4 regions of the Streptomyces sp. NPDC104367 genome follow, and region 1 is predicted to be linked to each of the others. Evidence: riboswitches for the same ligand, from Rfam matches in the RefSeq annotation. Region 1 holds a riboswitch; each other region holds the start of a gene.
The links. A riboswitch is a leader RNA that binds a small molecule or an ion and turns the genes downstream of it on or off. The one in region 1 is predicted to bind cyclic di-AMP.
Positions count from the first base shown of each region.

Region 1 (6,995 bases):
GCCGAGGTCGTCGCCGAAGGGGTGGCGGCGGGCGAGTTCCGGTGCCCCGACCCGGCGGCCGCGGCCCTGCGGCTGACCGCCCTGCTGGACGGGCTGGCCGTCCAGCTCACCTCGTACCCGGGGTCCGTGGCGCGCTCGCGGGCGCAGGAGTGGGTCGACGAGGCGCTGGCCCGCGAACTGGGCCTGCCCGAGGAGCGTTGAGGGGCGGCCCGCGGTGAGGCCACCCCTCGCACCGTGCCCCGCGCGCCTCAGGCCACGGAGGCGATCCGCATCTTGATGTCGTCCGGGGAGAGCGCCCCCTTGGCCGTCACATGGTCGCCGGACGACTCGCCGCGCAGCCGCCGGCCGATCCACGGGACCAGGTACTCGCGGGCCCAGTGCACGTCGTCGCGGCGGACCTCCAGGGTGCCGCGCGGCGGCAGCGGCGGCCAGGGCTGGTCCGGGTCGGCCGGTACGTCGACGCCGAGCACCTGACCGGCGCGCAGCGCCACGCGCGTGTGCCCCTCGGGGGACAGGTGCAGCCGGTCGCCGTCCCAGGCCCGCCGGTCCTGCACCGTCTTCAGCGACCACAGGTCCAGGACCGGGCAGTCGTACCGGTCGGCGATGGCCCGCACATGTCCGTTGTACGTGGCGATCTTGCCGCGCAGATGCTTGAGGACGGGCACGCCCCGGGTGTCGAAGCCGGTGGTCACCATCACCGTGCCGACGGCCTCGGTGAGTCGGGCGACGGTCCGCTCGAACCGCTCGGCCACCTCGTCGGGGTCGGTGCCGGGCCGGATGATGTCGTTGCCGCCCGCGCAGAAGGAGATCAGGTCCGGGGCGAGCGCCAGGGCCTGGGGCACCTGGTCCGCCACGACCTGGTCGAGCAGCTTCCCGCGCACGGCGAGGTTGGTGTAGTCGAAGTCGCCCTCGGGCCGTCGGTCCGACAGCAGTACCGCGAACCGGTCGGCCCAGCCGACGAAGGCCCCGTCCGGGCCGGGGTCGCCGACGCCCTCGGTGAAGCTGTCCCCCACCGCCACGTACGACCCGATCACTGATGCATTGTCACTCTTCGAATCGTCTGCCACATCGGAACATGATTCACCTTCGACTGTGACCTACGCGACCGTAATAAGGGGTTGACGAACGGTGAGATAAGACACTTCTAAATACTTTGCCAAGCTTGGAATAAGGGTCTGATCAGGGGCGTTGAAGGGGCAATCCCCAGACCCGGAAGTCGCTGATCCGGAAGTGGCTCCAGGTGGTGCGGAACGCGAAGTGCCCACCCGTGTAAGGCTCCGGGTCGGTGTAGTCGAACACCAGCCGGCCGTTGTTCCACCAGCGGACCACCGGGCCGTCGGAGACGATCCGGACCCGGTTGGGTTCGTTCGCGACGAGCAGGGGCTCGGTGTAGTCGTAGATCAGCGGCCGCACGCCGGGTTCGCCGACGTAGCGGCGCAGCCGGGTGGTGGTGTTGTAGTTGGCGCCGTAGCCGGCGTAGTACGTGGTGAGGTAGTCGTAGTCGGCGAGCGCGCCGCTGCGCGGGGTGGCGAACAGGTCGTTGGGGGAGCGGACGTCGGTGGCGTTCCAGAAGTTGTTGAGGTCCGAGACGCGGTCGTAGGCGCCGCCCGCCGACACCGGGGTCGCGGTGTACTCCAGGACGTACGGCCCTTCGAGGCGGCGCCGGAACCAGACGGTCGCGCCGGCGGGCACGTCGACCTCCAGGACTCCGCGGGACGCGGTGACCGTGCCGCCCCGCTCCAGTTCCACGAACCACTGGCCGAGGCCGTGGCGGAAGTCGTCCCGGGCGATCGGGCGGCGGTGCCGGGGGGCGGCGCTCGCGGCCGCGGCGGGGGCCAGGGCCGCGAGGGCGGCTCCGGCGGCCAGGGCTCCGAGGGCACGGCGGGTGGTCGTCATGGGGCGGGTTCCTCCGGTACGGCGGGGCGTGAGAAAGCGCTTGCGCCTGACGGGGATCACTGTGCCGCCGCACCGGCCCGGCTGTCGATGCCCCGGGGGTGCCCGCCACAGGAAAGCAACACGCCGAAGGCCGGACCCGGGGATCGGGGGTCCGGCCTTCGCGTGTGTGCCCGGCCAGGGGGCCGGGGAGCTCCTCGGGTCAGCCGACGGCGAGGCCCTTCGAGCGGAGGTAGGCGACCGGGTCCACGTCCGAGCCGTAGTCGGGGGTGGTCCGGATCTCGAAGTGGAGGTGCGGGCCGGTCACGTTGCCGGTGGCGCCGGAGAGGCCGACCCGCTGTCCCGCCGTCACGGTCTGGCCGGCCGAGACGGAGAGGGCGGAGAGGTGGCCGTACTGGGCGTAGTGGCCGTCCGCGAGCCGGATGACGACCTGGTTGCCGTAGGCGCCGCCCCAGCCGGCCGTGACGACCGTGCCGGAGCCGACGGCCTTGACCGGGGTGCCGGTCGGGACGACGAAGTCGACGCCGGTGTGGTAGCCGCTGGACCACATGCCGCCGGACACGTGGTAGCCGGTGCCGACGGTGGCGCCGCCGACCGGGAGGGTGAAGCCGGAGGCGGTCGCCGCCGAAGCGGCCGGGGAGGAGGCGGTGTTCGAGGAGGACGCGGCGCCGGAGTCCGCGGCGCCGCTCGACTCCTCGGTGGCGTTCGACTTCGCGGCGTCCGGGGCCGTGGTGGCGCGGCCGCCGAGCGAGAGCTTGAGGCCGGGGTGGATCAGCGAGGGGTTGTCGCCGACGGCCTGCCGGTTGTCGGCGTAGATCCGCTGCCAGCCGCCGCGCACGTCGTGGTCGCGGGCGATCTTCGACAGGTAGTCGCCGGGCACCACGGTGTACGTGCGGTGCACGGAGCCCGCGGCGGCGGACCCCTCGGCGGCCGCCTGGGTCACGGCCGTCGTCCCGGCGGTCGCGAGCGCTCGCGCCGCCGTTCCGGAGACGGACTGCGAAGTGGCCGCGTGGGCGCCGGTGGCCCCCATGAGCGGCAGGGCCAGCGCGGCACCACCGGTTCCGGCGACGGCCATCGAGCGGGTGAGACGCTGGGACTTGGGGCGGCGGTGCTTACCCTTCGCGGGCATGACGCATTCCTCTCCGGCGCCTGCGAGGTGAGCTGTCGGGTTCGGGCTGGAGCTGCCCGGCCACGCGCGAGGCATGGCTGCACCCCTGGCCGTCCCGGGAACCGGAACAGGCGGTCGTACCTGGTGGGTCCCCCGCTCCTGCCGGGCACGGGTGAGTGTGTGGGGACTCCGGACGGCGGCAGGATTCGGCGTTCCGTCCGGATGCGTGGCGAACGTAAGCGAGCGGGACGCGCCCGGACAAGCGGCCGCTTCCCTGCGTCCGGGTTTCGCTTGATCCGTTACCGGAATTCCCGGTCACCCTCCGTGAATTCGATCGACGCCGGCCTTTCAATCCCCCTGAAAAGCATCCGAATTACGTGAGCGTGACGCGCGACGGACGGTCACGAATATGACGCTCCTCACGCACGTCACGCCACGTCCCCCTATTCCAGAGCGAGTTGTAACCAAGCAGCCAATTCGGGCAGAAGGTTCAGATGCGGCACAGTCGGAGAACCGTCGCATCCAGGTCGCCATGCAGTCCGGTGCGCAGTCCGTGGTGCAACAGAACCGCCCCTCGGTGCACTTCGCCCGTTTCGCGGCATTCGTACGACGCCGCCGGGTCGAGCCCCCGCAGCCGCAGCGCCGGGGCCGGCTCGCCGTAGCTCTGCGCCTGGAGCCAGGCGAGGACGACGCTCTCGTCGCCGAGTGTGTACTGCACCGCGCTGAGCCCACCGGTCGGCGGCCGCAGCCGGTACTGGTCGCCGCGCTGCACCAGCGGCCGGATCTCCTTGTAGAGCTCCACCCAGCGGCCGGCCTCGGCGAGCTCCTCCTCGGTCCACCGCGAGAGGTCGCCGCCGACGCCGAGCGCCCCGGCCATGGAGCTGACGAAACGGAAACGCAGGCTGCTGACCCGGCCGTTGAGCTGGTGGTTCGGGCTGTCGGTGACCCAGGCGGACATCACCCGGGCGGGGTGGATCTGGCTGAAGCCGTGCTGGATGGCGAGCCGGTCCAGCGGGTCGGTGTTGTCGGAGGTCCACACCTCGTCGGTGCGGCTCATGATCCCGAGGTCGATACGGCCGCCGCCGCCCGAACAGGACTCGACGGCCACGCCCGGGTGGGCCGCGCGGAGCCGGTCGAGCAGGGCGTACAGCCCGCGGACGTGGTCGACCCACAGGCGCTGCGGGTAGGGCTCGCCGGGCCAGCCCGCGTCGGTGAAGCAGCGGTTGAAGTCCCACTTGAGGTAGTCGATCGGGGCGCCGGACAGGAGGCCGTCGAGCTGCTCCCAGAGGTACTCCCGGACGTCCTCGCGGGCGAGGTTGAGGACGAGCTGGTTGCGCAGCTCCGTCCGCCTGCGGCCCTGCTGGTACTGGACCCAGTCGGGGTGCGCGCGGTACAGCTCGCTGTCCGGGTTGACCATCTCCGGCTCGACCCAGACGCCGAACCGCATGCCGAGGTCGTGCACATGGTCGGCGAGGGGCTTGAGGCCGTTCGGGAAGCGGTCGGGGTTGGGGGTCCAGTCTCCGAGGCCCGCGCGGTCGCTGGTGCGGGCGCCGAACCAGCCGTCGTCGACCACGAACAGCTCGACGCCGATGGCGGCGGCCCGCCGGGCGAGAACGCTCTGCTGCTCCTCGGAGATGTCGAAGGTGGTGGCCTCCCAGGAGTTGAACAGCACCGGCCGGTCCCGGTCGGCGTCCGGGACGACGTACGCGCGCTGGTAGGCGTGCCAGGTGCGGCTGGCGCCGCCGAAGCCGCCGTCGCTCCACAACCCGGCGAAGACCGGGCTGGTGTACGACTCGCCCTCGGCCAGCGTCAGCAGGCCGGAGTCGTCGTAGCCGGCGCCGCCGGTTATCTGCACGCGCGCGTCCGGGAGTTGGGCGACGGCGATGCGCCAGGAGCCGGACCAGCCGAGGGCGCAGCCCCAGACCTCGCCGCGCTCCTCGGTGGCGTCGGTGTCGAGGGCGACCCAGGGCAGGTGCTGGTGGCCGGTGTGGCCGCGGCGGCTGCCGATGACCTTCTCGCCGTAGGTGAGCGGGGCGCTGGTGAGCCGGGACTCGGCGGCCCAGCGGCCGTGCAGCTGGGACAGCCGCCAGCCCTCGCGGTCGGGCAGCGTCCAGGCGGCCGGGTCGGCGCGCAGCAGTTCCACGGGCGCGTGCCCCTGGTTGCCGACGGTCACCCAGCGCTCGACGACGTCGCCGCGCATCCGGTAGTGCAGGGTGATCGCGATCCCGTCGTCCCTGAAGCGCAGCCGCAGCTCCTCCTCGCCCGCGCCGCCCGCCGTCTCGTACGACTCGAAGGTCCACTCGGTGCCGCGGCGCTGCTCGGTGCGCACCGACAGGGCGGGGCGGACGAAGCGGGGGCCGCCCTCGACGGGGTACTCCTCGCGGCCGTCCAGCGGGGACTCGAAGGGCCAGTAGCCGGGCAGGGCGTACGCGGTGAGCGCCTCGGCGTCGGCGAGCCGGATCCTGGGGCCCCAGTGCAGGTGGAGCAGCTCGTCGGCGGCCGTGAGGTGCAGCGCGTAGCTGCTGCCGGGGCCGGAAAGGAGCCAGGTACGACCGTCTTCGGCGATGTCCACCATCGAGAACCTCACACAGGTGCCAACAGATCCGCTCAATCGCCAACATCATCAAGGGCCGCGGGCCCCGAGGCAACGCCTGTGGACAACTCATTGCCTGCGGAAACCGATGTCGTATGGTCGGTTCAGTGCCCGTCGACGAGCAGCGCCGGCGGGGCCGACCGGGAGGAGCCCCCCGTGACGCAGCAGGTCCCGTCGACCGAGCCCGAGCTGGCCGGTGTGCGCAACTTCCGTGACGTGGGCGGCCTGCCGACCGTGGACGGGCGACGGGTGCGGCCGGGCGTGCTGTTCCGCAGCGGGCACCTCGCCCATGCCACGGAGCAGGACGCGGAGTTCCTCGCCTCCCTGGGCCTGCACACGATCTTCGACTTCCGCAACGCGGCCGACCAGAAGCTGGAGGGCCCGGACGTCGAACTGCCCGGCGTGCGGAACATGAACCTGCCGCTGAGCGACCCGGCGGACGGCGCCGAGTTCTGGAAGCTGGTCCGCGAGGGGAACACCGAGCAGCTGCGCGGGCTGCTGGGCGAGGGCCGGGCCGCGGGGCGGATGGTCAGCTCGTACCGCGCGATCGTCGAGGAGCGCACCGGCGAGCACTCGCGCGTGCTGCACGCGATCGCCGAGGACAGCGTCCCGGCGCTGATGCACTGCGCGGCCGGCAAGGACCGGGCGGGCATCTCCATAGCCGTGACGCTGCTCGCGGTGGGCGTGGAGCGGGACGCGATCCTCGCCGACTACCTGGAGTCCAACGCCAAGCACCGCCGTTACAAGGTGCGGCGCAACGGCGGCGGCGAGAGCGCCTACAGCCCCGAGGTGATGGAGCTGCTCAGCCCCCTCTTCGACGCCCGCGCGGAGTACCTGACGGCCGCCTTCGAGACCATCGACGCGACCTGGGGCGGTGTCGAGGCGTATCTGGAGCAGGGTCTGAAGCTCACCGCGGGGACCCGGGAGCGGCTGCGCGAGCGCCTGCTCGACTGAGGCCGGGCCCCGGGCTCAGCCCTTGCCCCCGACCTCGAACAGCAGGTAGAGGAAGGCCGCGAAGACGTGCCCGACGGCGATGTAGATGATCAGCCGGACCCACAGAGCCCGGGGGAACTTCTCCTCGAAGTTGCTCACGGCAGCTCTCCAGTGATCGGCCCCAGGCACAGCGTGGCCGTGGGGCTCTGCAGCAGGGTGTGGACGAACAGGAGCTCGACCCCGTCGTGGTCCTCGGCGGCGAGCCGGTGCGGGGTCAGCGAGTCGAAGTGCGCGCTGTCGCCCGGCGCGAGGACGTGCGCGGTGTCGCCGAGGCGCAGCCGCAGCCGGCCGCGCAGGACGTACAGCCACTCCTCGCCGGGGTGCACCCGCACGATGTCGCCCTGCGAGCCGTAGGGCACCCGGACGCGCAGCGCCTGCATGCCCCGGCCGGACGCCCCGGACTGCCAG
Region 1 is NZ_JBVJND010000001.1:329,147-336,141, forward strand. Features, by position in the region: gene ACZ619_RS01485 (TetR/AcrR family transcriptional regulator) at 1-201, shown strand, start outside; gene ACZ619_RS01490 (SGNH/GDSL hydrolase family protein) at 249-1,034, opposite strand; gene ACZ619_RS01495 (DUF6250 domain-containing protein) at 1,180-1,896, opposite strand; gene ACZ619_RS01500 (M23 family metallopeptidase) at 2,096-3,022, opposite strand; cyclic di-AMP (ydaO/yuaA leader) riboswitch at 3,027-3,186, opposite strand; gene ACZ619_RS01505 (alpha-galactosidase) at 3,492-5,576, opposite strand; gene ACZ619_RS01510 (tyrosine-protein phosphatase) at 5,751-6,548, shown strand; gene ACZ619_RS01515 (DUF6126 family protein) at 6,564-6,686, opposite strand; gene ACZ619_RS01520 (helix-turn-helix domain-containing protein) at 6,683-6,995, opposite strand, start outside.

Region 2 (6,995 bases), on a different contig from region 1:
GTCGCGGTGGCCGCGCCCGCCAGGGCGAGGGTGGCGGCCGTGCGGGCCGTATGACCGCCGAGCGAGCGTTGTCGGGGCTTGCGGTGGGCTGCCACCTGGACCTGTCACGTCCTTTCGTACGGGACCGCCTGGTCGTCAGCACGAACGCCAGGGGGAGCGCACGTACGGCCGCGGGGGAGCGGATCACGCGTCCGGCGGCGGCCCGCACAGGGGGAGCGCGCCGCCGCCGGACTTTCTCGGCGGTGGTGTCCGACTGCCGCCCCTGGCCCGGGCGGCGGTGGGGAGTCGGTCACCTGGGGCAGGACGCTAGGCCCGGTTGTGTCGGCCGGGTAACGCGATGCGCGGTATTGGCGTGACCGGATCGTTATCTGGCGGTATGCGACCGGGATTCCGGGCCGGAGCCGTCGGCTTCAGGGGCGCGATGACCGAAGAGGTGGTTCCGGGGCGGACGGGAGCTACGGGCTGCTATGGGGTGCATATATGCGGCCCCGCGGGGCCGCGCGGCCGCGGGCGCCCAGGGAGGGGGCGGTGCCGGGTTCCACCCGGGACCCTGATTAGGCTCCGCAACCATGGACGTACTCATCCATCTCTTCGTAGGCCTGCACATCATCGGCATCGCCGCGCTCCTCGGCGGCTTCCTCACCCAGATGAAGGCGATGGGCCAGGGCACGGCCCGGTTCGTCCCGGGGATGCTGCACGGCGCGTTCACCATGCTCGCCACCGGCGTGATCCTGGTCGGCCTCAACGAGGCGAACGGCCACCACGTCAACAGCATCAAGATCGGCGTCAAGCTCGCCCTGCTGATCGTGATCCTCGGACTCGTCTACGTGAAACGGGACGACGAGAAGGTCGAGAAGGGCGCCTTCGGCCTGGTCGGCCTGCTGACCGTGGCGAACATCTTCATCGCCGTGCTGTGGACGTGACCCTCAGGGGGCCGTCCTGAGCGCGGCGCGGGCGGCCGCCGTCGCCCCGGCGGCCACCGCCAGCCAGGCCAGCAGCGCGATCCAGACCAGCGCCTCGCCCGGCCACTTCAGCCACGCGCCGCCGACGGCGGCCATGACGGACAGCGTCGCCGCCGCCGTCATCCCCATCGGGAACACGGTCGCCCACCGGCGTACGTCGTAGCCCGGCCGGGGCCAGGCGAGCTCGGCGGCGAGCAGGACGACGTACCAGGCCAGGTCCAGGATCAGCAGCGCCACGGTCACCGTGCGCAGGACGCCCCGGTCGTCGTCGTTCCACAGGTACAGGCGCGCGCTGTCGGCGGCCAGCAGCTTCGCCCCGGCCAGTGCCGAGATCGCGAGCGCGCCGCCCGCGATCCACTGGTCGCCGGGGCCCTGCGCGATCTGCCGCCACTCGAAGCGGGGCACGGCCAGCCCGTACATCGCCAGCCCCAGCCAGAACAGCACCAGCGCCAGGTGCGCGAGCCATGCCGTGGTGAGCGCCGCCGCCAGTACCGCGCCGAGCACGGTGAGCCCCTGTGTGGCCACACAGCCCAGGAACACGGCGCCGGGCATCCGCTCCTTCCAGTGCCGTACGACCATGACGAGCAGCGGTGGCCACAGCACCACCGACAGCGCGAGCAGGGCCTCGGCGAGGGGTTGCAGGCCGAGCAGCGAGAACCGCGTCCCCAGCACCGTCGTCGCGGCCACGGCGGTGAGCGCGCCCGGTGTCTTCGCCTCCGACACCCAGCGACCGCGGTCGAGCGTCAGCCGGGTGACGAAGTCGGCGGCCAGCCCCGCCCACGCCAGACAGGCCAGCACCAGCATGACCACGGACAAGGTCTCCGCCCCCGCCAGATGCAGCCCCACCGACATGATGCCGGTGGCCATCACAGCGGCCCCGGCCGCCGGCGGACGCTGCGCCCACCAGGCGCGACGGGCGGAAATACCAGACATACCGCCGATGCTAGGGAGCCCTGGCCCCCACACGAACAGGCCACGCGCGCGTGCCCCGGAAAACCGCGCGGGCGAGGGATGAGGAGGCGGGGCGCGAGCGGCGAAGGTGCGCGGGGCTCTTGTGGAGCGGGAGCGCGGGGGAGCGGAGGTGGGGCGTGTGCGAGGGCGGCGGGTGCGGGCGGGGCTCTTGGGGCGCGTGCGGGCCGGCGGGCGCGGGCGAGAGGTGGGGGCGGGCGCTGCGGTGGTGTGCCGCGAGGGTGCGCGCCGGGCGCGGAGCGGTCGCTGTGCGCCCTGTGCCCGTGTTCCGCGCTCCCGCGCTCGGCCCCGTGTCCGCGCGGGACGGTGGGCGCGGGGGCCGGAGGCGGGCGCCCGGCGTGTGCTGGAAGTGGGGCGCCGGGCGCGGAGTGGTCGCTGTGCGCTCCGCACCCGTGTTCCGCGCCCCCTCGGCCCCGCGCCTCCCTCAGGCCGGGCGGACCACGCTGTGGATGATTGATTCGCCGCCGTAGTAGATCGACTCCTCGCGGACATAGGCGCCGGGCTTCGGGGCGTGGATCATCATGCCGTTGCCGATGTAGATGCCGACGTGGCTGACGTCGTCGTAGAAGAAGACGAGGTCGCCGGGCTGGGCGTCGGCGAGGGAGACGGTGGTGCCGGCGTCGACCTGGAGGTAGGTGGTGCGCGGGAGGGTGACGCCCGCGGCCTTCCAGGCGGCCTGGGTGAGGCCGGAGCAGTCGTAGGAGCCGGGACCGGTGGCGCCCCAGACGTACGGCTTGCCGATCTGCGCGCGGGCGAAGGCGATCGCCTTGGCGGCCTTCGTGGCGTAGGAGGAACTGCTCGACGTCGAGGTCGAGGACGACGAGGACGACGAGGACGCCGTGTCCTTCTCGGCCGCAGCCTGCTCCTTGGCGAGCTCCGCCGCCTTGCGCGCCGCCTCCTCCTGCTGCTTCTTCTCGATCTCCGCGAGCCGCGCCTTCTCCTCGGCGTTCAGCTGCGACAGCAGCTTCCGCGCGGCGGCCAGCTTCGTCTGGACGGTGGTCTTGGCGGTCTTGAGGTCGTCCTGCGTCTCGGTGAGCGACTGGAGGCTCTCGGTGGCCTCCTGGCGCTTCTTCATGGTCGCGGTCTGCTGGGTGACGTAGTCGTCGACCGCGTCCTTCTGGCGCGAGGTCAGCCGGCTCATCAGCTGGGTCTGGTCGAAGTAGTCCTGCGGACTGTCCGCGAGCAGGAAGGTCGCGGTGTCGGGGGCGCTGGCCCCGGTGCGGTACTGGGCCGCGGCGAACGACCCCAGCTGCTCACGCGCCTTGTTCAGCCGGTCCGTGCGCTTGGCGACGTCGTCGAGGAGCCGGTCGACCTGCTTGCGCTGCTTGCCGGTCTTCTCCTTGGCGGCGTTGTAGTCCTCGGTTGCCGACTCGGCCTGCCGGTAGAGGGCGTTGACCTTCTTCTCCACCTCCTCCAGGCTCGGCTTGCCGTCCTCCGAGGGCGCGGCGTTGGCCGTCTGGGAGAGCAGGGCGACGGAGGTGAGGGCGGCGGTGGCCAGGGCGGGCGTGCGTATGCCTGCTACGCGCGTTCCCGAGGGGCGTGACTTGCGGTGCGACGCCAACGGAGGCGACTCCTTCCATGATCCGCCTACCGAGTTAGCTGTCGGGTTCGGGCGGGTGGTTCGGAAGGGTTGCCCTACGGTCTTCTCCCGGCCGGGAGTTGGGACCGATTCACCCCAAGGTCGGTGTGGGTCCCCGGCTCCGGATGCGCGGCGGCGCGCCGGACTCGGCGGAGGCCGTGCGGCCCGGCGACGTTCGCCGGTGGGTGTCGTACGGCCTGCCCGGCACGCTAGCCAACTCGCGTGGTCCGTGTGAAGGTTGATGTGCGATATGCCCGATACATTTTCGTGACCTTGGTGTTGCGGTTCCCGGTGATGGGTTGATCGGGGATGGTTTGGGGTCGATTGTCCGGAGGGGGTCGGTGGTCCGGGCGTCGAGGCGGGCGGCCCGCGGATGTGAAGGATGCCTGGTCGCCGACCGTGACGGGGTGATTCTGGCGGGTGACGGGGTGGAGTTTCCGGGGTGGGAGCCGGTTGTCAGTGGGGCGCCCTAGACTCGGAGAGCGATGAGCAGCCTCTTTGACGACAGCTTCCTGGCGAGCCTCCAGCCCCCGCGCGGCCACGAGGAGGAACCCCCGCCGCCGCCCGAGGACGAGCACGTACCGGAGCCGATTCCGGACGATCTGTTCGACGGGCAGTTCGACGCGCCCCCGGACCGGGACGCGTACTACCGCGACGGCGCCGCCCGCCCGGCGCTGGACCCGGCCGCGCTCCTGGAGGGGCTGAACGACAACCAGCGGGCGGCCGTCGTGCACGCCGGTTCCCCGCTGCTCATCGTGGCCGGCGCGGGCTCCGGCAAGACGCGCGTGCTCACCCACCGCATCGCCCACCTGCTCGGCGAGCGCCATGTGCACCCCGGCCAGATCCTCGCGATCACCTTCACCAACAAGGCCGCCGGTGAGATGAAGGAGCGCGTCGAGCACCTCGTCGGCCCGCGCGCCAACGCGATGTGGGTGATGACGTTCCACAGCGCGTGCGTGCGGATCCTGCGCAGGGAGAGCAAGAAGCTCGGCTTCACCTCCTCCTTCTCGATCTACGACGCGGCCGACTCCAAGCGGCTCATGGCCCTGGTCTGCCGCGACCTGGACCTCGACCCCAAGCGCTATCCGCCGAAGTCGTTCAGCGCCAAGATCAGCAACCTGAAGAACGAGCTGGTCGACGAGGAGGACTTCGCCGCCCAGGCGAGCGACGGCTTCGAGAAGACCCTCGCCCAGGCCTACGCCCTCTACCAGTCGCGGCTGCGCGAGGCGAACGCCCTCGACTTCGACGACCTGATCATGACGACGGTCAACCTGCTGCGCGCCTTCCCGGACGTCGCGGAGCACTACCGCCGCCGCTTCCGGCACGTCCTGGTCGACGAGTACCAGGACACCAACCACGCCCAGTACGCGCTCGTGCGCGAACTCGTCGGCACCTGCGGGCATCCCGCCGACGTACCGCCGGGCGAGGGCGACCTGCCCCCCGCCGAACTGTGTGTGGTGGGTGACGCCGACCAGTCGATCTACGCCTTCCGGGGCGCGACGATCCGCAACATCCTCCAGTTCGAGGAGGACTACCCGAACGCGACGACGATCCTGCTGGAGCAGAACTACCGCTCCACGCAGACGATCCTGTCCGCCGCCAACGCGGTCATCGAGCGCAACGAGTCCCGCCGCCCCAAGAACCTGTGGACCAACGCGGGCGCGGGCGCGCAGATCACCGGCTACGTCGCCGACACCGAGCACGACGAGGCGCAGTTCGTCGCCGACGAGATAGACCGTCTGACGGACGCGGGCGAGGCCAAGGCGGGCGATGTCGCCGTCTTCTACCGGACCAACGCGCAGTCCCGTGTCTTCGAGGAGATCTTCATCCGCGTCGGCCTGCCCTACAAGGTCGTCGGCGGCGTCCGCTTCTACGAGCGCAAGGAGGTCCGGGACGTCCTCGCCTACCTGAGGGTGCTGGCCAACCCGGAGGACTCGGTCCCGCTGCGCCGCATCCTCAACGTGCCCAAGCGCGGTATCGGCGACCGCGCGGAGGCGATGATCGACGCGCTCTCGCAGCGCGAGAAGATCAGCTTCCCGCAGGCGCTCAAGCGCGTGGACGAGGCCTACGGCATGGCCGCGCGGTCGACGAACGCGGTCAAGCGGTTCAACACGCTGATGGACGACCTGCGCACCATCGTCGAGTCCGGCGCGGGACCCGCGACCGTCCTCGAAGCCGTCCTCGAACGCACCGGCTACCTCGCCGAGCTCCAGGCCTCCACCGACCCGCAGGACGAGACCCGGATCGAGAACCTCCAGGAACTCGCCGCCGTCGCGCTGGAGTTCGAGCAGGAGACGGGTGAGGGCGAGCAGCCCGCCGGGCTCGCCGCCTTCCTGGAGCGGGTGGCCCTGGTCGCCGACTCCGACCAGATCCCCGACGACGACGAGAACGGCGACGGCGTCATCACCCTGATGACCCTGCACACCGCCAAGGGCCTCGAGTTCCCGGTGGTCTTCCTGACCGGCATGGAGGACGGCGTCTTCCCGCACATGCGCGCCCTCGGCCAGACCAAGGAGCTGGAGGAGGAGCGGCGTCTCGCGTACGTCGGCATCACGCGCGCGCGGGAGCGGCTGTACCTCACGCGCTCGACGATGCGCAGCGCCTGGGGCCAGCCGTCGTACAACCCGCCCTCGCGCTTCCTGGAGGAGATCCCGGGCACGTATCTGGAGTGGAAGCGGACCGGGGCGATGGCGCCGGTGTCCTCCGGGCCCGCGTCGGGCGTGGCGGCCTCGCTCTCCTCGGCCCGCTCGCGCTCCTCGGCGTCGGGCGCGTCCGGCTTCGCCACCCGGCGGACCGCGGAGAAGCCGGTGGTCTCGCTGGCCGTCGGCGACCGCGTCACCCACGACCAGTTCGGCCTGGGCACGGTCGTCGGGGTGAAGGGCACGGGCGCGAACGCGGAGGCGACGGTCGACTTCGGCGACACCAAGCCGAAGCGGCTGCTGCTGCGGTACGCGCCGGTCGAGAAGCTGTAGGGAGAGAGCCGAGGCACCGGGCCCCGCCGCGGCGGGGCCGCCGGTCACGGCCGGCCGGGTCGCGTCAGGTCGGGTCGAGTCCGTGGCTGCGCAGCCACGGCAGCGGGTCTATGGCGGAGCCGCCGGCCGGCCGTACCTCGAAGTGCAGGTGCGGTCCGGTGGAGTTGCCGGAGTTGCCCGAGTAGGCGATCGCGTCGCCGGCCTTCACGGTCGTACCGGCGGCGACGCGGTACGACGAGAGGTGGCAGTACCACGTCTCCGTGCCGTCCTTCGCCGTCACGATCATCATGTTGCCGTAGGCGCTGTTCCACTTGGTGGAGACGACGCCGTCGGTCGCGGCCATCACCGTCGTGCCGTACGAGACCGGGAAGTCGATGCCCGTGTGGACGGACATCCAGTTGACGCCGGCCTGGCCGAAGTAGGCGCTCAGCCCCTTCTGCGCGACCGGCAGGGCGTACTTGGGGCGCAGCCGCTCCTTGCGGGCCGCCTCCGCCGCCGCCTTCTTCTTCTCGG
Region 2 is NZ_JBVJND010000028.1:73,377-80,371, forward strand. Features, by position in the region: gene ACZ619_RS33585 (C40 family peptidase) at 1-95, opposite strand, end outside; gene ACZ619_RS33590 (hypothetical protein) at 570-923, shown strand; gene ACZ619_RS33595 (tellurite resistance/C4-dicarboxylate transporter family protein) at 927-1,895, opposite strand; gene ACZ619_RS33600 (C40 family peptidase) at 2,356-3,492, opposite strand; cyclic di-AMP (ydaO/yuaA leader) riboswitch at 3,501-3,672, opposite strand; gene pcrA (DNA helicase PcrA) at 3,996-6,482, shown strand; gene ACZ619_RS33610 (M23 family metallopeptidase) at 6,547-6,995, opposite strand, start outside.
Region 2: it holds a riboswitch for cyclic di-AMP, as region 1 does, so the genes downstream of both, ACZ619_RS33600 (C40 family peptidase) here and ACZ619_RS01500 (M23 family metallopeptidase) in region 1, are expected to answer to the same signal.

Region 3 (6,995 bases), on a different contig from region 1:
CGGCGGCCTTGATGTTCTCGGCGGACAGCCCCGGGTACTCCGGGTGCTGGCTGACCTTCGTCGCGATGACGACGTCGTCGCGGTTGCCGCGGGCCTTGACCCACCTGCCGATGATCGTCTCGGACTCGCCGCCCTTGTTGCCCTCGATCCAGGCCGTGTAGGCGTCGGCGGTGTCGACGAAGTTGCCGCCCGCGGCCGCGTAGGCGTCGAGGACGGCGAAGGAGGTGGCCTCGTCGGCCGTCCAGCCGAAGACGTTGCCGCCGAGGGCGAGCGGGAAGACCTCCAGGTCGGAGGAGCCGAGCTTACGGAGGACGGGGGAAGCGGAAGAAGCAGTCATGCCTCAGTTCAACATCGCCCGCCAGGCAGCCCATCCCGTGCAATACGAAGTTCTCGTAAAAGCGGAGGACCGGGGCAGGCCTCGGACGGTCCGGCAGGCCTCGGACGGTCCGGCTGCCGCCCGCCTGCGGACGCACCTGACCGGCGACCTCGACGTCGGGGGGATGCCGTCAGGGCCGCCGGAGCTCAGGGGATGTCAGGCACCTGGGGTACCTGGGATGTCCGAGGTATCGGGGACAGCGGGGGATGCCGGGTGCCGGGGATGCCCGGGACCGGCCGTCAGGGGTTGAGGCCCTTGCCGCGCAGCCAGGTCATGGGGTCGATGCCGGTGGCCTGGCCGCCGGGGTGGACCTCCAGGTGCAGGTGCGGGCCGGTGACGTTGCCGGTGGCGCCGACGCGCCCGATGACATCGCCGGTGGAGACCTTCTGGCCGACCTTCACGCCGATCGAGGACTGGTGGCAGAACCACAGCTCGGTGCCGTCGTCGAGGGTCAGGATCGTGCGGTAGCCGTAGGAGCCGGCCCAGCCCGCCTCGGTGATCGTGCCGCTGTGGACGGCCTTGATCAGGGTGCCGGTGGGGGCCGCGAAGTCGAGGCCCGTGTGGTACCCGGAGGACCACATGGAACCGGCCTGGCCGAAGGTGCCGGTGATCGTGTACGAGACGACCGGCAGCGTGTACTGCTTGGCCAGGGCGGCGAGCCGCGCCTGCTCGGCCTTCTGCTTCTCGGCGGCCTCGGCCTTCTCCTTGGCGGTCTCGGCCTTGGCGGCGGCCGCCTTCACCGCCTTGGCCTCCGCGGCGGAGACCGCCTTGTCGGCGGCGGCGACGGCCTTGGCGCTGGCCCTGGTGTCGAGCTGGCTCTGCTGCTGCTCGGCCTGGGCGATGATCCGGTTGCGCAGCGCCTCGCCGGCGTCGGAGGAGGAGTCCGCGTCGGTCGCGGTCGTGGTGACACTGCTGAGCGAGGCCTGGACGGACGAGCCGCCGCCATCCTCGCCGAGCAGGGAGCTGACCGTGGACAGGTCGGGCAGGGAGATGGAGACCGGGGGCTTGCCGGTGTTGGCGCTGGCCATGCCGCCCGCGCCGACGGCGGCTATGACGCCGACGCCGAGAACCGTGGAACTGCGGGCGAGTCCGCCGCCGCCGCGCTGCTTGGCGACCCGGTGCCGGCCGCGTGCCGGGGAGAGGGAGTCCTCGGTGGGGTTCCACTCCTCCCAGGGGCCCTCGTCGGTGCGGTAGCCGCCGTAGCCGAAGGTCTCTGGTTGCCGCTGACTGGGCACGAACGGGGCTGTCGGGGCAGGCCGGTTGGACGCCACGCGGGCGCACTCCTTTCCTTCCGACGCCTACCGGGTTAGCTGACGGGTTCGGAGCGGGAAGGTCTCCTACGCGCGTATACCGACGGTTTCGTACCGGCGGTAGCCGCGTGATTCACCCCAAGGTGGTGGTTCCCCGGTTCCCTTGCGGGATTCGGCGCGTGCGCACGGAGCCGTCTCGAGTGACGGCTGGGACGACCGCGCTGCGTTATCGAACGTTAATAGACCCAGCTGTCAGATTCCAAGCCGTTCTCCTTGATCGTTAAGGTTCCACAGCATGGACTTACCTGCCACGACGGGCGAAAAACGGGCGAGTTGACCTGGGGTTCTGTTCGGATAAGGAGTCTCACGGGTTTTGATGGTGACTCAGATGTTATGCGCAGGGCGGTCACCCGGCCACCCTGCGTGACCTCACTCAGGGTCGCCGTACGGCGAGCAGCGCCATGTCGTCCGCCATGCCGCCGCCGGTGTGCCGGCGCACCTCCGTGGCGAGCCGCGCCACCAGGGCGCCGGGGGCGGCGAAGGTACGGCCCGTCAGCCGCCGTTCGGGGTCGTAGAACCGGCCGTGCGCGTCCCGCGCCTCGGAGAGGCCGTCGGTGTGCAGCAGCAGCGTCGCCCCGTTCGGGAACGCGTGCTCCGCCGCGCGGTCCGGCCAGGCGCCGAGTTCGCCCATCCCGAGCGGCAGCGCGGCCTCCAGGGCGCGCACCGGGCGCACCCGGCCGTCGCCGTCCAGCAGGAGGGGCGGGGGATGGCCGCGGTTGACGACCCGGAGCGTGCCGTCGCCGTGCGGGAGTTCGGCGAGCACGGCGGTGGTGAACCCCTCGTGGGCGTCGACTCCGCCGCGCCGGACGCCCTCACGGGCGAGCGCCCGCTCCAGGCGCCCCGCCACCGCCTCCAGGGTGGCCTCCTGCTCGGCGGCCTCCCGGAACGCGCCGATGACCACGGCGACGGCGGCGACCGCGCCCATGCCCTTGCCGCGGACGTCGCCGACGACCAGCCGTACGCCGTAGGGGGTGTCCTGGACCGCGTACAGGTCGCCGCCGATGAAGGTGCCCTCCTGGGCCGCCTCGTAGCGGGCGGCGATCTCGAAGCCGCCGATCCGCTCGGCCGGCTCCGGGAGCACGGCCCGCTGGGCGGCCTCGGCGACCTCGCGGGCGGAGGCGAGGCGCTGGTCGCCGATGCGGACGATCCGGTTGATGCCGGCCGCGAGGACGGAGACGGTGGCCACGGTGAGGATCTCCGTGACGCCGTCGGCGTCGGGCAGGACGCCGGAGCGGGCGTGCACGGCGTAGGTGGCGGCCAGCGCGGCGCCGCCGGTGAGGACGGTGGTGCGCAGGGAGCAGAGGGGCGCGGCGATCAGCGGGGCGGCGGTGAAGAAGGGAACGGCGGTGAAGACCTTCGGGGTGGCGATGTCGTAGCCGATGCCGGCGACCACGAGGAGGGTGGGCAGGAGGCGGGCCAGCGTACGGGCTGCTGTCGAGCTGTCCTGCTGCGCCTTGCCAGCGCCCACCATGCGACTCCTGTTTGTCCGAATGTGTGTCCGTCCAGGGTTGCCGGAGCGGGGGGATGGGGGCGAGCGGTGTGGGCCGGGCGGATGAGTGTGATGAGGGACACGTAGGGGACCGCGCGGAGGCACACACCTGGGACGCCCGGGATACGACTCAGGGCCGGAATCCTCGATTTCGGATTCCGGCCCTGGTCTTCAGTAGCGGGGACAGGATTTGAACCTGCGACCTCTGGGTTATGAGCCCAGCGAGCTACCGAGCTGCTCCACCCCGCGTCGGTGAAACCAGCATACGCCATCCGGAGAGGGTGAGTCACACGCGTCGCCTCCGGTGGACCCGCGCCCCGGCTCCGGTGGACCCGCGCCCCGGCTTCAGCGGGTGTTCCGACCCGGCTCCGGTGGGTGACCGGACCGGCCCCCGTGGGTGTTCGGGGCGGCCCAGGGGCAGAGCGCTCGGGTCAGCCCAGGAGGTGCGCGCTCGGGTCAGCCCAGGAGGTGCGCGCTCGGGTCAGCCCAGGAGGTGCGCGCTCGGGTCAGCCCAGGAGGTGCGCGTTCGGGGTCTTCGCCAGGGCCTCGTACTCCTCCAGCAGCAGCACCCGTACGCCCCGCTCGCGCAGCATGCCCGTGCCGTCGGCCGCCGCCACGAAGGTGTCCGGCTCGCGCCACGCCGTGACCACGCGCCGTACGCCCGCCCGCAGGATCAGCTCGGCGCAGGGGTGGGGGCGGGAGGCGCGGTGGGTGCAGGGTTCGAGGCTGGTGTAGACGGTGGCGTCGGCGAGGCGGGGGTCGGCCGGGGGGATCTCGGCCAGGGCCGCCTCCTCGGCGTGCGCCACGGGGTCGCCGGCCTCGCGGGAGTGGCCGCGGGCCAGCTCCGTGCCGTCGGCCGCGACCACCACCGCGCCGACGCTGAAGGCGGTCCGGGAGGGCGGGCAGTCGGCCGCCAGTTCGCAGGCGAGCCGCAGCCAGTGGCGGTCGGCGGCGGACGGCACCGTGCCCTCGCCGGGGGCCGTGGGCTCGTAGCGGGCCAGGACGACGTCCTCGATCCGGCGGGTCTCCAGGAGCCGCAGCCGTCCGCCCTGGTAGCCGCCCGGCCCGAACAGCCGCGGTGCCTTCGGGTCGCCCACGAGGAGCGGGGCGAGGACCAGCTGGAGTTCGTCGGCGAGGCCCTGCTGGAGGAGCTGGGTGTGGATGGTGCCGCCGCCCTCGACCATCAGGCGCCGGACGCCGCGCACGTCGTGGAGGTGTTCCAGCAGGCGGCGCCAGTCGAGTTCGGGGCCCAGCGGCACCACGTCGGCGGTCTCCCCCAGCACGGCCGCCCGCTCCGCGCCCTCGTCCGTCGTGTAGACGGCCTTGTCGCCGCCGGTGTGCCAGAACCTGGCGTCCGGGTCGAGGTCGCCGGTCGCGGTGACCGTGACCTTGAGCGGGTACTCGGGCTTTCCGGCGGCGACCCGGGCCGCGCGCCGCTCCGGGTCGTTGACGAGGAGCCGCGGGTTGTCGGCGCGGATGGTGCCGGCGCCGATCAGGATGGCGTCGCAGGCGGCCCGCACCTCGTCGACGCGGTCGAAGTCGGCCGGGGACGAGAGCAGCAGCCGGTCGGGGCCGGTGTCGTCGAGGAAGCCGTCGAGGGAGACGGCGGCGGACAGCAGGACGTACGGGTACGGCATCGGACGCGCTCACTCTCGGCGGCGGGGGGTGGAGGGGACAGCCGGCGGGGCGGCAGGCTGAGAAGTGGTCTGGACTGGACGCCAGGCTTGGTTAAAGTTTGAAGCAAACCTACACTGGACGTATGACGACTCGCTGGCTCTCCGCCGAGGAGCAGCGCGCCTGGCGCGCGTACATCGCGGCGACGCACCTCCTGGAGGACGCGATCGACCGGCAGCTCCAGCAGGACGCCGGGATGCCGCACCTGTACTACTCGATCCTGGCCAACCTCTCCGAGACGCCGGAACGCAGGCTGCGCATGACCGACCTCGCCGAGAAGTCGAAGATCACCCGGAGCCGGCTGACATACGCGGTGACCCGGCTGGAGAAGGACGGGCTGATCCGGCGCGAGGACTGCCAGTGGGACAAGCGGAGCAGCTTCGCCCAGCTGACGGACGCGGGCATGGCGGTCCTCGAACGCACCGCGCCGGGGCATGTGGAGACGGTACGGGCGGCGGTCTTCGACCAGCTCTCCGAGGAGCAGGTGAAGCAGCTGGAGGAGATCAGCTCCGCCATCGCCCGGGCGCTGGAGGGTGACGCGGCGACCCCGCGGCCGACGCCGGACGAGGTGCCGTGGCGGCGCCGTTCGTCCCCCTGTTCGGGTTCCGGCTCGTAACTCCGGGGCTCGGGGGCCTCACGGAAATCTGTTGCTTTAAATTTAAAGCATAGGGTAGGGTTCCGGCCGTGGATCTGCTTCAAATCTGAAGCAGGCACCCGCCCACAGGAGAACCGATGCCCGACTTCACCGCCGCCACCCAGCGCGCCCGCGTCCGGGTACCGCTGCGCTTCCAGGACGGTTACGGCGTCGACGCCGAACTCGTCACCTTCCACGGCCTGACGGACGGCCAGGAACACGTGGCCGTCGTCCTGGGCGACCCCGCCCCCGGCACGCTCCCGCTGGTCCGTCTGCACTCCGAGTGCCTGACCGGCGACGTCTTCGGCTCGGCCCGCTGCGACTGCGGACCCCAGCTGCGCGAGGCCGTCGAGCGCATAGCCGACCGCGGCGGAGTCCTGCTCTACCTGCGCCAGGAGGGGCGCGGCATCGGCCTCTACAACAAGCTCGACGCCTACGCGCTCCAGGACCAGGGCCTGGACACCTACGAGGCGAACGCCGCGCTGGGCCTGCCCGAGGACGGCCGCGACTACACCGCCGCCGCGCAGATGCTGGCGGCCCTCGGCATCGACGAACTCGACCTGCTCTCCAACAACCCCGACAAGGCCGAGCAGTTGCGCGACCTCGGGGTCGGCGTCCGCGACCGCGTGCCGACCGGTGTCTTCACCACCGCCCACAATGTCCGCTACCTGCGCGCGAAGGTCCTCCACACCCAGCACACGCTCCCCCTGGCCCAGCTGACGGACCGCAACGCGGGCTGACCCCCGACGGGCGGGCGTACCACCCCCGAAGACCGACACGGGCCGGACCCCGGCCGCGCAGCAGCTTCATGCACGCGGCCGGGTTCCGGCCCGTTGCAGTCGCCCGGCAACCGGATGCCCAACCGCCCCTCGACAGCGGCCCGGTCACGAGGACGGGCCCGGTCGGCTTCCTCCTGCGCGCGTGCCGTTTGTCCCGCCGGCGGTGGGCTGTACGGACTGAGGTGAACTGGTCGGTAGATCACGTTCTGGTGAATCTCACCGATTGGCGGCAACCACACGAGGTCTTCACAAGTCACACACCTCGCATCCAACAGCAAGTGCCTCAGGGGGAACACATGAGCAACCAGCAGCCGTACCCGCCGCAGCAACCCGGCTGGGGCGGCCCGCAGCAGCCTTACGGTCAGCAGCCCTACGGCGCGCCCCCGTTCCAGCCGCAGCCGCCGAAGCAGAAGTCCGGGGCGGGCAAGATCGTCGGGCTGGGCTGTCTGGGCCTGGTCGGTGTGTTCGTGGTGCTCGGTGTCATCGGGACCGTCATCGGCGGCACCGACGAGAACGAATCCAGCGGATCCGGGGACGTGAAGGCCGCCGCCGCGCCGTCCGCAACGAAGACGAGGACAGCGGACGGGAGCGACACCGCGAAGGACGATGACGGCAAGGAGGAGGCCGCCGCGAAGGACGACACGAAGAAGGCCGCGAGCGTCGTCACCTTCAAGGTGTGGGGCACCGCGCCGGCCGGCGTGCTCGGCGGTCTCGACATCACCTACGGCTCGGA
Region 3 is NZ_JBVJND010000009.1:299,872-306,866, reverse strand. Features, by position in the region: gene ACZ619_RS16665 (aldo/keto reductase) at 1-337, opposite strand, end outside; gene ACZ619_RS16660 (M23 family metallopeptidase) at 616-1,647, opposite strand; cyclic di-AMP (ydaO/yuaA leader) riboswitch at 1,657-1,814, opposite strand; gene ACZ619_RS16655 (PP2C family protein-serine/threonine phosphatase) at 2,060-3,157, opposite strand; tRNA gene ACZ619_RS16650 (tRNA-Met) at 3,351-3,424, opposite strand; gene ACZ619_RS16645 (dihydrofolate reductase family protein) at 3,682-4,812, opposite strand; gene ACZ619_RS16640 (MarR family winged helix-turn-helix transcriptional regulator) at 4,935-5,465, shown strand; gene ACZ619_RS16635 (GTP cyclohydrolase II) at 5,582-6,223, shown strand; gene ACZ619_RS16630 (hypothetical protein) at 6,559-6,995, shown strand, end outside.
Region 3: it holds a riboswitch for cyclic di-AMP, as region 1 does, so the genes downstream of both, ACZ619_RS16660 (M23 family metallopeptidase) here and ACZ619_RS01500 (M23 family metallopeptidase) in region 1, are expected to answer to the same signal.

Region 4 (6,995 bases), on a different contig from region 1:
ACGCCAACCACCGCGACCGCGCCGGGGGCGAGCAGCCGTCGTACCGAGCGGGCCTCCGCGCGCTGTTCGCGGGCGCGCTGGACCGCGAGGGAGCGGTCGGTGGGCTCCAGGTCGAACTCCAGCCGGACCACGCCGTCCTCGAAGCTGCGCTGCTGGGTGTAGCCGGCGTCCGTGAACACCTTGATCATCTTGGAGTTGGCGGGCAGCACCTCGGCGGCGAACCGGCGGATGCCGCGCTCGCGCGCGACGGCGGCGATGTGCTCCAGGAGAGCGGAGGCGACACCGCGGCCCTGGTGGGCGTCCTGGACGAGGAAGGCGACCTCGGCCTCGTCGGCGGGGGCCGACGCGGGCATGCCGTCGGCGCCAATGCGGTCATAGCGTACGGTGGCGATGAACTCGCCGCCGATGGTGGCCGCGAGTCCCACCCTGTCCACAAAGTCGTGGTGCGTGAAGCGGTGGACGTCCTTGGCGGAGAGCCTGGGGTAGGGCGCGAAGAAGCGGTAGTACTTCGACTCGTCCGAGACCTGCTCGTAGAAGCTGACCAGGCGGTCGGCGTCATCGACGGTGATGGGCCGGACGCGCGCGGTGCCACCGTCGCGCAGTACCACGTCCGCCTCCCAGTGGGCGGGGTACTCGTGCCGGTCCTGCCGGTCCGCCGGGGTCTGCATGGGCCCCAGAGTACGGCTCGCGTCCGACAACGGCGCGAGGCAGTCTGTGGAGGACGGAAGTCGGGCCGAGGCCGCGGTCCGACGACACACCCGGAGGGCATCCGTGTCCGCTCCGGGGATGCTTCACGTTATGGGAAACTGGTCTAGACAACCCTGAAAACCGAAGGGCAGCATCACATGGCTGAGCGCCGCGTCAACGTCGGCTGGGCCGAGGGCCTCCACGCCCGCCCCGCTTCCATCTTCGTCCGAGCCGCCACGGCCGCAGGCGTCCCGGTGACGATCGCCAAGGCCGGGGGCAACCCTGTCAACGCGGCCTCCATGCTGGCTGTCCTGGGCCTGGGCGCCCAGGGCGGCGAGGAGATCGTCCTCGCCTCCGACGCCGAGGGCTCCGACGCCGCCCTCGACCGCCTGGCCAAGCTGGTCGCCGAGGGTCTCGAGGAGCTCCCCGAGACCGTCTGAGCGACACAGCGCCGCCCGCACGTCAGGGCCGAGGCCGCGCCGCACCCGAACGGGGCGGCGCGGCCTCGCCGTTTTCCGCCCCGGAAATTTGCCCCGCCTCGGCTCCGGCGTGCGCGGCGAGGCGTTCCGCACGCCCCGCACCATTTGCACCAGGCACACCAATAGCGCGCCACCGGAAATTCCCGGCGCGCGCGAATAAGGGCAGCGGAAATACGGCTCCGCTGAATAACATCTCTTTGTATACGGCGCTCGTGTTAATGCCGCAGGCCCGACATGTTTACGGGAGGTTGCGAAGTCCTCACACCGTTCGCCCGGTCGGCCCCGCCCGAGAACCGCAGCCGGTGGGCGGCCGTCACGCGCTCGGTGTGCAGCGCGGTGATCGCCCGTGCGCGCTCGCCGTCGCCGCGCGCCACCGCGTCCACGATGGCGCCGTGCTCGGCCCAGGACTCCACGGGGTTGGCGGGCGCGTCGGCCGCGTACATCCAGGCGATCTTGTGCCGCAGCTGGGTGAGGGTCGAGGTCAGGGCGTGGCTGCCGGAGGCCTGGGCGAGCGTCTCGTGGAACCAGCCGCCCAGCGAGCGCAGATCCTCGCTGTTGCCCCTGCGGGACCGCTCCTGGCCCAGCCTGACCAGCCCGCGCAGCACCTTGAGGTGGGCCTCGGTGCGCCGCTGGGCGGCCCGTGCGGCGCCCAGCGGCTCCAGGAGCATCCGCATCTCCAGCAGGTCGGCCGCCTCCTGCTCGGTCGGCTCGGCGACGCACGCGCCCGCGTGCCGGCGCGTCACCACGAAGCCCTCGGCCTCCAGGGTGCGCAGGGCCTCGCGGACGGGGACGCGCGAGACGCCGTAGCGGCGGGCCAGCAGTTCCTCGGTGAGCCGGCCGCCTCGCTCGTAGACACCCGCGACGATGTCGTCCCGGATCGCCGTGCATACCGAGTGCGCCGGAATACGCATGACCGACCTCCGCCTTAATCCCCGAGAAAAGCCGCCGAGTGGCGTCCGTTCCGTGACTCTATTGCAATGAGCCGGAATTTCCGACGGGGGGCCGGAATCCAGGGATATATTTTGGACAGCGGGGGCACGAAAACGGCGAAAGCCCCGGCTCGGGAGCCGGGGCTTGTGAAGATCTGGCCGTATGTCGTCAGACGTTCACACCGTGCTTGCGGAGGTAGGCGACCGGGTCGACGTCGGAGCCGTACTCCGCGGTCGTACGGGCCTCGAAGTGGAGGTGTGGGCCCGTCACGTTGCCGGTGGCGCCGGAGAGGCCGATCTGCTGGCCCGGGGTGACCTGCTGGCCCACCGAGACGCCGATGGACGACAGGTGGCCGTACTGGGTGTACATGCCGTCGGCCATCTTGATGACGATCTGGTTGCCGTACGCCCCGCCCCAGCCGGTGGAGACGACCGTGCCGGTGCCGACGGCGTGCACGGCCGTGCCGGTGGCGGCGTGGAAGTCGATGCCGGTGTGGGTGCCGGAGGACCACAGGGAGCCGCCGGTCTTGTAGCCGGTGGAGACGTAGGAGCCCGAGATCGGTGCGACGAAGGCGTTGAGGCGCTCGCGCTCGGCCGCCCGGGCGGCGCGCGCCTTGGCCTCGTGCGCCTCCTTCGCCCTGGCCGCGGCCTCCTTGCGGGCGGCCTCCAGGGCCGCCTCGCGCTCGGCCTCGGCCTTCTGCGTGACGGCCTGGGCGTCGATCTGCTCGACCACCGAGTCGCTGACCGTGATGACCGGGGTGAGGCCGGTCTGCTCGACGGAGTTCTCGGCGGCGAGGGCCGGGGCCGCGGAGACGGTGCCGATGACACCGGTGGTGGTGAGGGCCGCGATGCCGGCGGCCTGCGCGCCGGTGCGCTTCACCCGGCCGGGACGACGGTGCTTCCCGGAGGCGCACATGAACGCCATGTAGAGGCTGGTCCTTTCCTTCCCTCTCGCCTACCGGGTTAGCTGACGGGTTCGGAGCAGGAAGGTCTCCTACGGACCCCCTCGCGGCTCGCGCGGGCGCCCGATTCACCCCAGGGACGTGTGGGTCCCCGGCTCCCCTGGCTCGCGCCGTACGGGGACTCGGCGATGACTGTCCGGTGCCGCGGTTGCGGCGCACTGCATGACGGACAGCCCGGAAGAACCTACGAGGGCGCGCTTTCCATACCCAAACGGATCCGGGTTTTTGTAGCGCATCCCACAGGGCAGACAGGCAACCTCCGCCCCAATTCGGACATTCGGCGGCCCTGGTGACATCCCGGTCACCAGGGCCGCTCCACGCGCGTGTGCCGCCCGCCCGGTTACTCGGCGGCGACGACCGTGACTTCGCCGATCCCGAGCGCCTCGACGGGCTCCTTGATCTGCGCCGCGTCCCCGACGAGGACGGTCACCAGCCGGTCCACCGAGAAGGCGTTGACCACGGCCGCGGTGGCCTCCACGGTGCCGGTGGCGGCGAGCTGCCGGTAGAGGGTCGCCTGGAAGTCGTCGGGCAGGTGCTGCTCGACCTGGTCGGCCAGGGTGCCCGCGACGGCGGCCGCCGTCTCGTACTTGAGCGGCGCCACACCGACCAGGTTCTGCACGGCGATGTCGCGCTCGGCGTCGGTGAGGCCCTCGGCGGCGAGGGTGCGCAGCACCGTCCACAGGTCCTGGAGCGCGGGACCGGTGTTCGGGGTGTCCACGGAGCCGCTGATGGCCAGCAGGGAGGCGCCGCTGCCGTCGGGGGCGGAGCGCAGCACCTGCCCGAAGGAGCGGACGCCGTAGGTGTAGCCCTTCTCCTCGCGCAGGACGCGGTCCAGGCGGGAGGTGAGGGTGCCGCCCAGGCAGTAGGTGCCGAGCACCTGGGCGGGCCAGACGCGGTCGTGCCGGTCGGGGCCGACGCGGCCGATGAGCAGCTGCGTCTGGACGGCTCCGGGACGGTCCACGACGACGACCCGGCCGGTGTCGTCGGCGGTGACCGGCGGGACCGGCCGGGGCTCGGCGGTGGTGCCGCGCCAGGCGCCCAGGGTCTCGCCGAGCAGTTCGTCGAGGTCGATGCCGGTGAGGTCGCCGACGACGACCGCGGTGGCGGTCGCGGGGCGGACGTGCCGGTCGTAGAACGCGCGGACGGCGGCCGCGTCGATCTTCTCGACCGTCTCCTCGGTGCCCTGGCGGGGGCGGGACATCCGCGCGGTGGCCGGGAACAGCTCCTTGTAGAGCTGCTTGGCGGCCCGGCGGCTGGGGTTGGCCTGCTCGTGCGGGATCTCGTCGAGGCGGTTGCGGACCAGCCGCTCGACCTCGCTGTCGGCGAACGCGGGCGCCCGCAGCGCGTCGGAGAGCAGTCCGAGGCCCTTGGCCAGACGGGAGGCCGGGACCTCCAGGCTGACGCGGACGCAGGGGTGGTCGGCGTGGGCGTCGAGGGTGGCGCCGGCGCGCTCCAGTTCGGCGGCGAACTCCTCGGCGGAGTGCTTGTCGGTGCCCTCCGAGAACGCGCGCGCCATGATGGTGGCGACGCCGTCCAGGCCGGCCGGTTCGGCGTCCAGGGGCGCGTCCACCAGCACCTCGACGGCGACGACCTGCTGGCCGGGGCGGTGGCAGCGGAGCACGGTCAGGCCGTTGTCCAGGGTGCCGCGCTCGGGCGCGGGGAAGGCCCAGGGCCTGGCGTCGCCCGGCTGGGGCTGCGGGTGGAAGTCCATGCTGGCGAGCTCGGTCACTTGGCCGTCTCCTCGTCGTTGTCGCCGGCTTCGACCGTGGCCTCGGCCTCGGGGTCCTCGGGCACGTCGGCGTCCGGGGCCGTCTCCGGGGACTTGGGTTCGTAGACGAGCACCGCGCGGTTGTCGGGGCGCAGCCGCGCCTTGGCGATCTCCTGGACCTCCTCGGGGGTGACCGTCAGGACGCGCTGGACGGCGGTCAGGGCGAGCTGCGGGTCGCCGAACAGGACGGCGAAGCGGCACAGTTCGTCGGCGCGGCCCGCGACGGTGCCGAGCCGGTCCAGCCACTCGCGCTCCAACTGGGCCTGGGCGCGCTCCATCTCCTCGGGCGTGGGGCCCTCCTCGGCGAACCGGGCGAGCTCCTCGTCGATGGCGGTCTCGATGACCGGCACCTCGACATCACCGGAGGTCTTCACGTCCAGCCAGCCCAGGGAGGGCGCGCCGGCCAGGCGCAGCAGGCCGAAGCCGGCCGCGACGGCCGTACGGTCGCGCCGCACCAGGCGGTTGTAGAGCCGGGAGGACTCGCCGCCGCCGAGGACGGTGAGGGCGAGGTCGGCCGCGTCGGACGCGCGCGTGCCGTCCTCCGGGAGCCGGTAGGCGGCCATCAGCGCCCGCGCGGGGACCTCCTCCACGACGACCTCGCGCAGCTGCCCTCCCATGGTCTCGGGCAGCGAGCCGTCGCGCGGGGCGGGCTTGCCGTCGTGCGCCGGGATGGAGCCGAAGTACTTCTCGACCCAGGCCAGCGCCTGCTGCGGGTCGATGTCGCCGACGACCGACAGGACGGCGTTGTTGGGCGCGTAGTACGTCCGGAAGAACGCGCGGGCGTCCTCCAGGGTGGCCGCGTCCAGGTCGGCCATCGAGCCGATCGGCGTGTGGTGGTAGGGGTGGCCCTCCGGATAGGCGAGGGCGGTCAGCTTCTCGAACGCGGTGCCGTAGGGCACGTTGTCGTAGCGCTGGCGGCGCTCGTTCTTGACGACGTCGCGCTGGTTCTCCATCGACTCGTCGTCCAGGGCGGCGAGCAGGGAGCCCATCCGGTCGGCCTCCAGCCAGAGGGCGAGCTCCAGCTGGTGGGCGGGCATGGTCTCGAAGTAGTTGGTGCGCTCGAAGCTGGTGGTGCCGTTGAGCGAACCGCCGGCGCCCTGCACCAGCTCGAAGTGGCCGTTGCCCTTGACCTGGGCGGAGCCCTGGAACATCAGGTGCTCGAAAAGGTGAGCCAGGCCGGTGCGGCCCTTGACTTCGTGCCGGGAACCGACGTCGTACCAGAGGCAGACCGCCGCGACCGGGGTCAGGTGGTCCTCGGAGAGCACCACGCGCAGACCGTTGGCCAAGCGGTGCTCGGTCGCTGTCAGGCCTCCGGAGCCTGTCTCGGCCGTGGTCGTGTGACCCATGGGCATGTACGTCCCTTCGCTCGCGGAAGCGGTCTCGAACCGCGGTTTTTCTGCCGGTCCTGCCACTGTATGCAAGCGTGCGGGGACCCGGCGAAGTTCCCGCACGACATACGCCCAGAGCGGATCGCGTAGCCTGCGTCCCACCCGTTCCCGAACGCCTCATCGGCACCGGGGCGGGCCGCGGAGACCGGGTCCTGGCCCGGGTTGTCAGTGTCGCGGTCCACAATGGTCCGCGTCAGATCCCTTCACGCTTGAGCAAGGAGCCGGCAGCGATGGCCCGCCGCAGCACGAAGACCCCGCCGCCCGACGACTCGTTCGAGGAGAGAATCCTCGATATCGACGTCGTGGACGAGATGCGCGGCTCCTACCTCGAGTACGCGTACTCGGTGATCTACTCACGCGCCCTGCCGGACGCCCGCGACGGCCTCAAGCCGGTGCACCGCCGCATCGTCTACCAGATGAACGAGATGGGGCTGCGCCCCGAGCGCGGCTACGTGAAGTGCGCGCGTGTGGTCGGCGAGGTGATGGGCAAGCTGCACCCGCACGGCGACGCGTCGATCTACGACGCGCTGGTGCGCATGGCGCAGCCGTTCTCGATGCGCGTCCCGCTGGTCGACGGCCACGGCAACTTCGGTTCGCTGGGCAACGACGACCCGCCGGCCGCCATGCGGTACACCGAGTGCCGGATGGCCGAGGCGACCAGCCTGATGACCGAGTCGATCGACGAGGACACGGTCGACTTCGCGCCCAACTACGACGGCCAGGAGCAGGAGCCGGTGGCGCTGCCCGCCGCCTTCCCCAACCTGCTGGTGAACGGCTCCTCG
Region 4 is NZ_JBVJND010000022.1:134,021-141,015, reverse strand. Features, by position in the region: gene ACZ619_RS29780 (bifunctional acetate--CoA ligase family protein/GNAT family N-acetyltransferase) at 1-668, opposite strand, end outside; gene ACZ619_RS29775 (HPr family phosphocarrier protein) at 846-1,127, shown strand; gene ACZ619_RS29770 (GntR family transcriptional regulator) at 1,382-2,077, opposite strand; gene ACZ619_RS29765 (M23 family metallopeptidase) at 2,265-3,020, opposite strand; cyclic di-AMP (ydaO/yuaA leader) riboswitch at 3,033-3,195, opposite strand; gene ACZ619_RS29760 (M16 family metallopeptidase) at 3,398-4,786, opposite strand; gene ACZ619_RS29755 (M16 family metallopeptidase) at 4,783-6,177, opposite strand; gene ACZ619_RS29750 (DNA gyrase/topoisomerase IV subunit A) at 6,444-6,995, shown strand, end outside.
Region 4: it holds a riboswitch for cyclic di-AMP, as region 1 does, so the genes downstream of both, ACZ619_RS29765 (M23 family metallopeptidase) here and ACZ619_RS01500 (M23 family metallopeptidase) in region 1, are expected to answer to the same signal.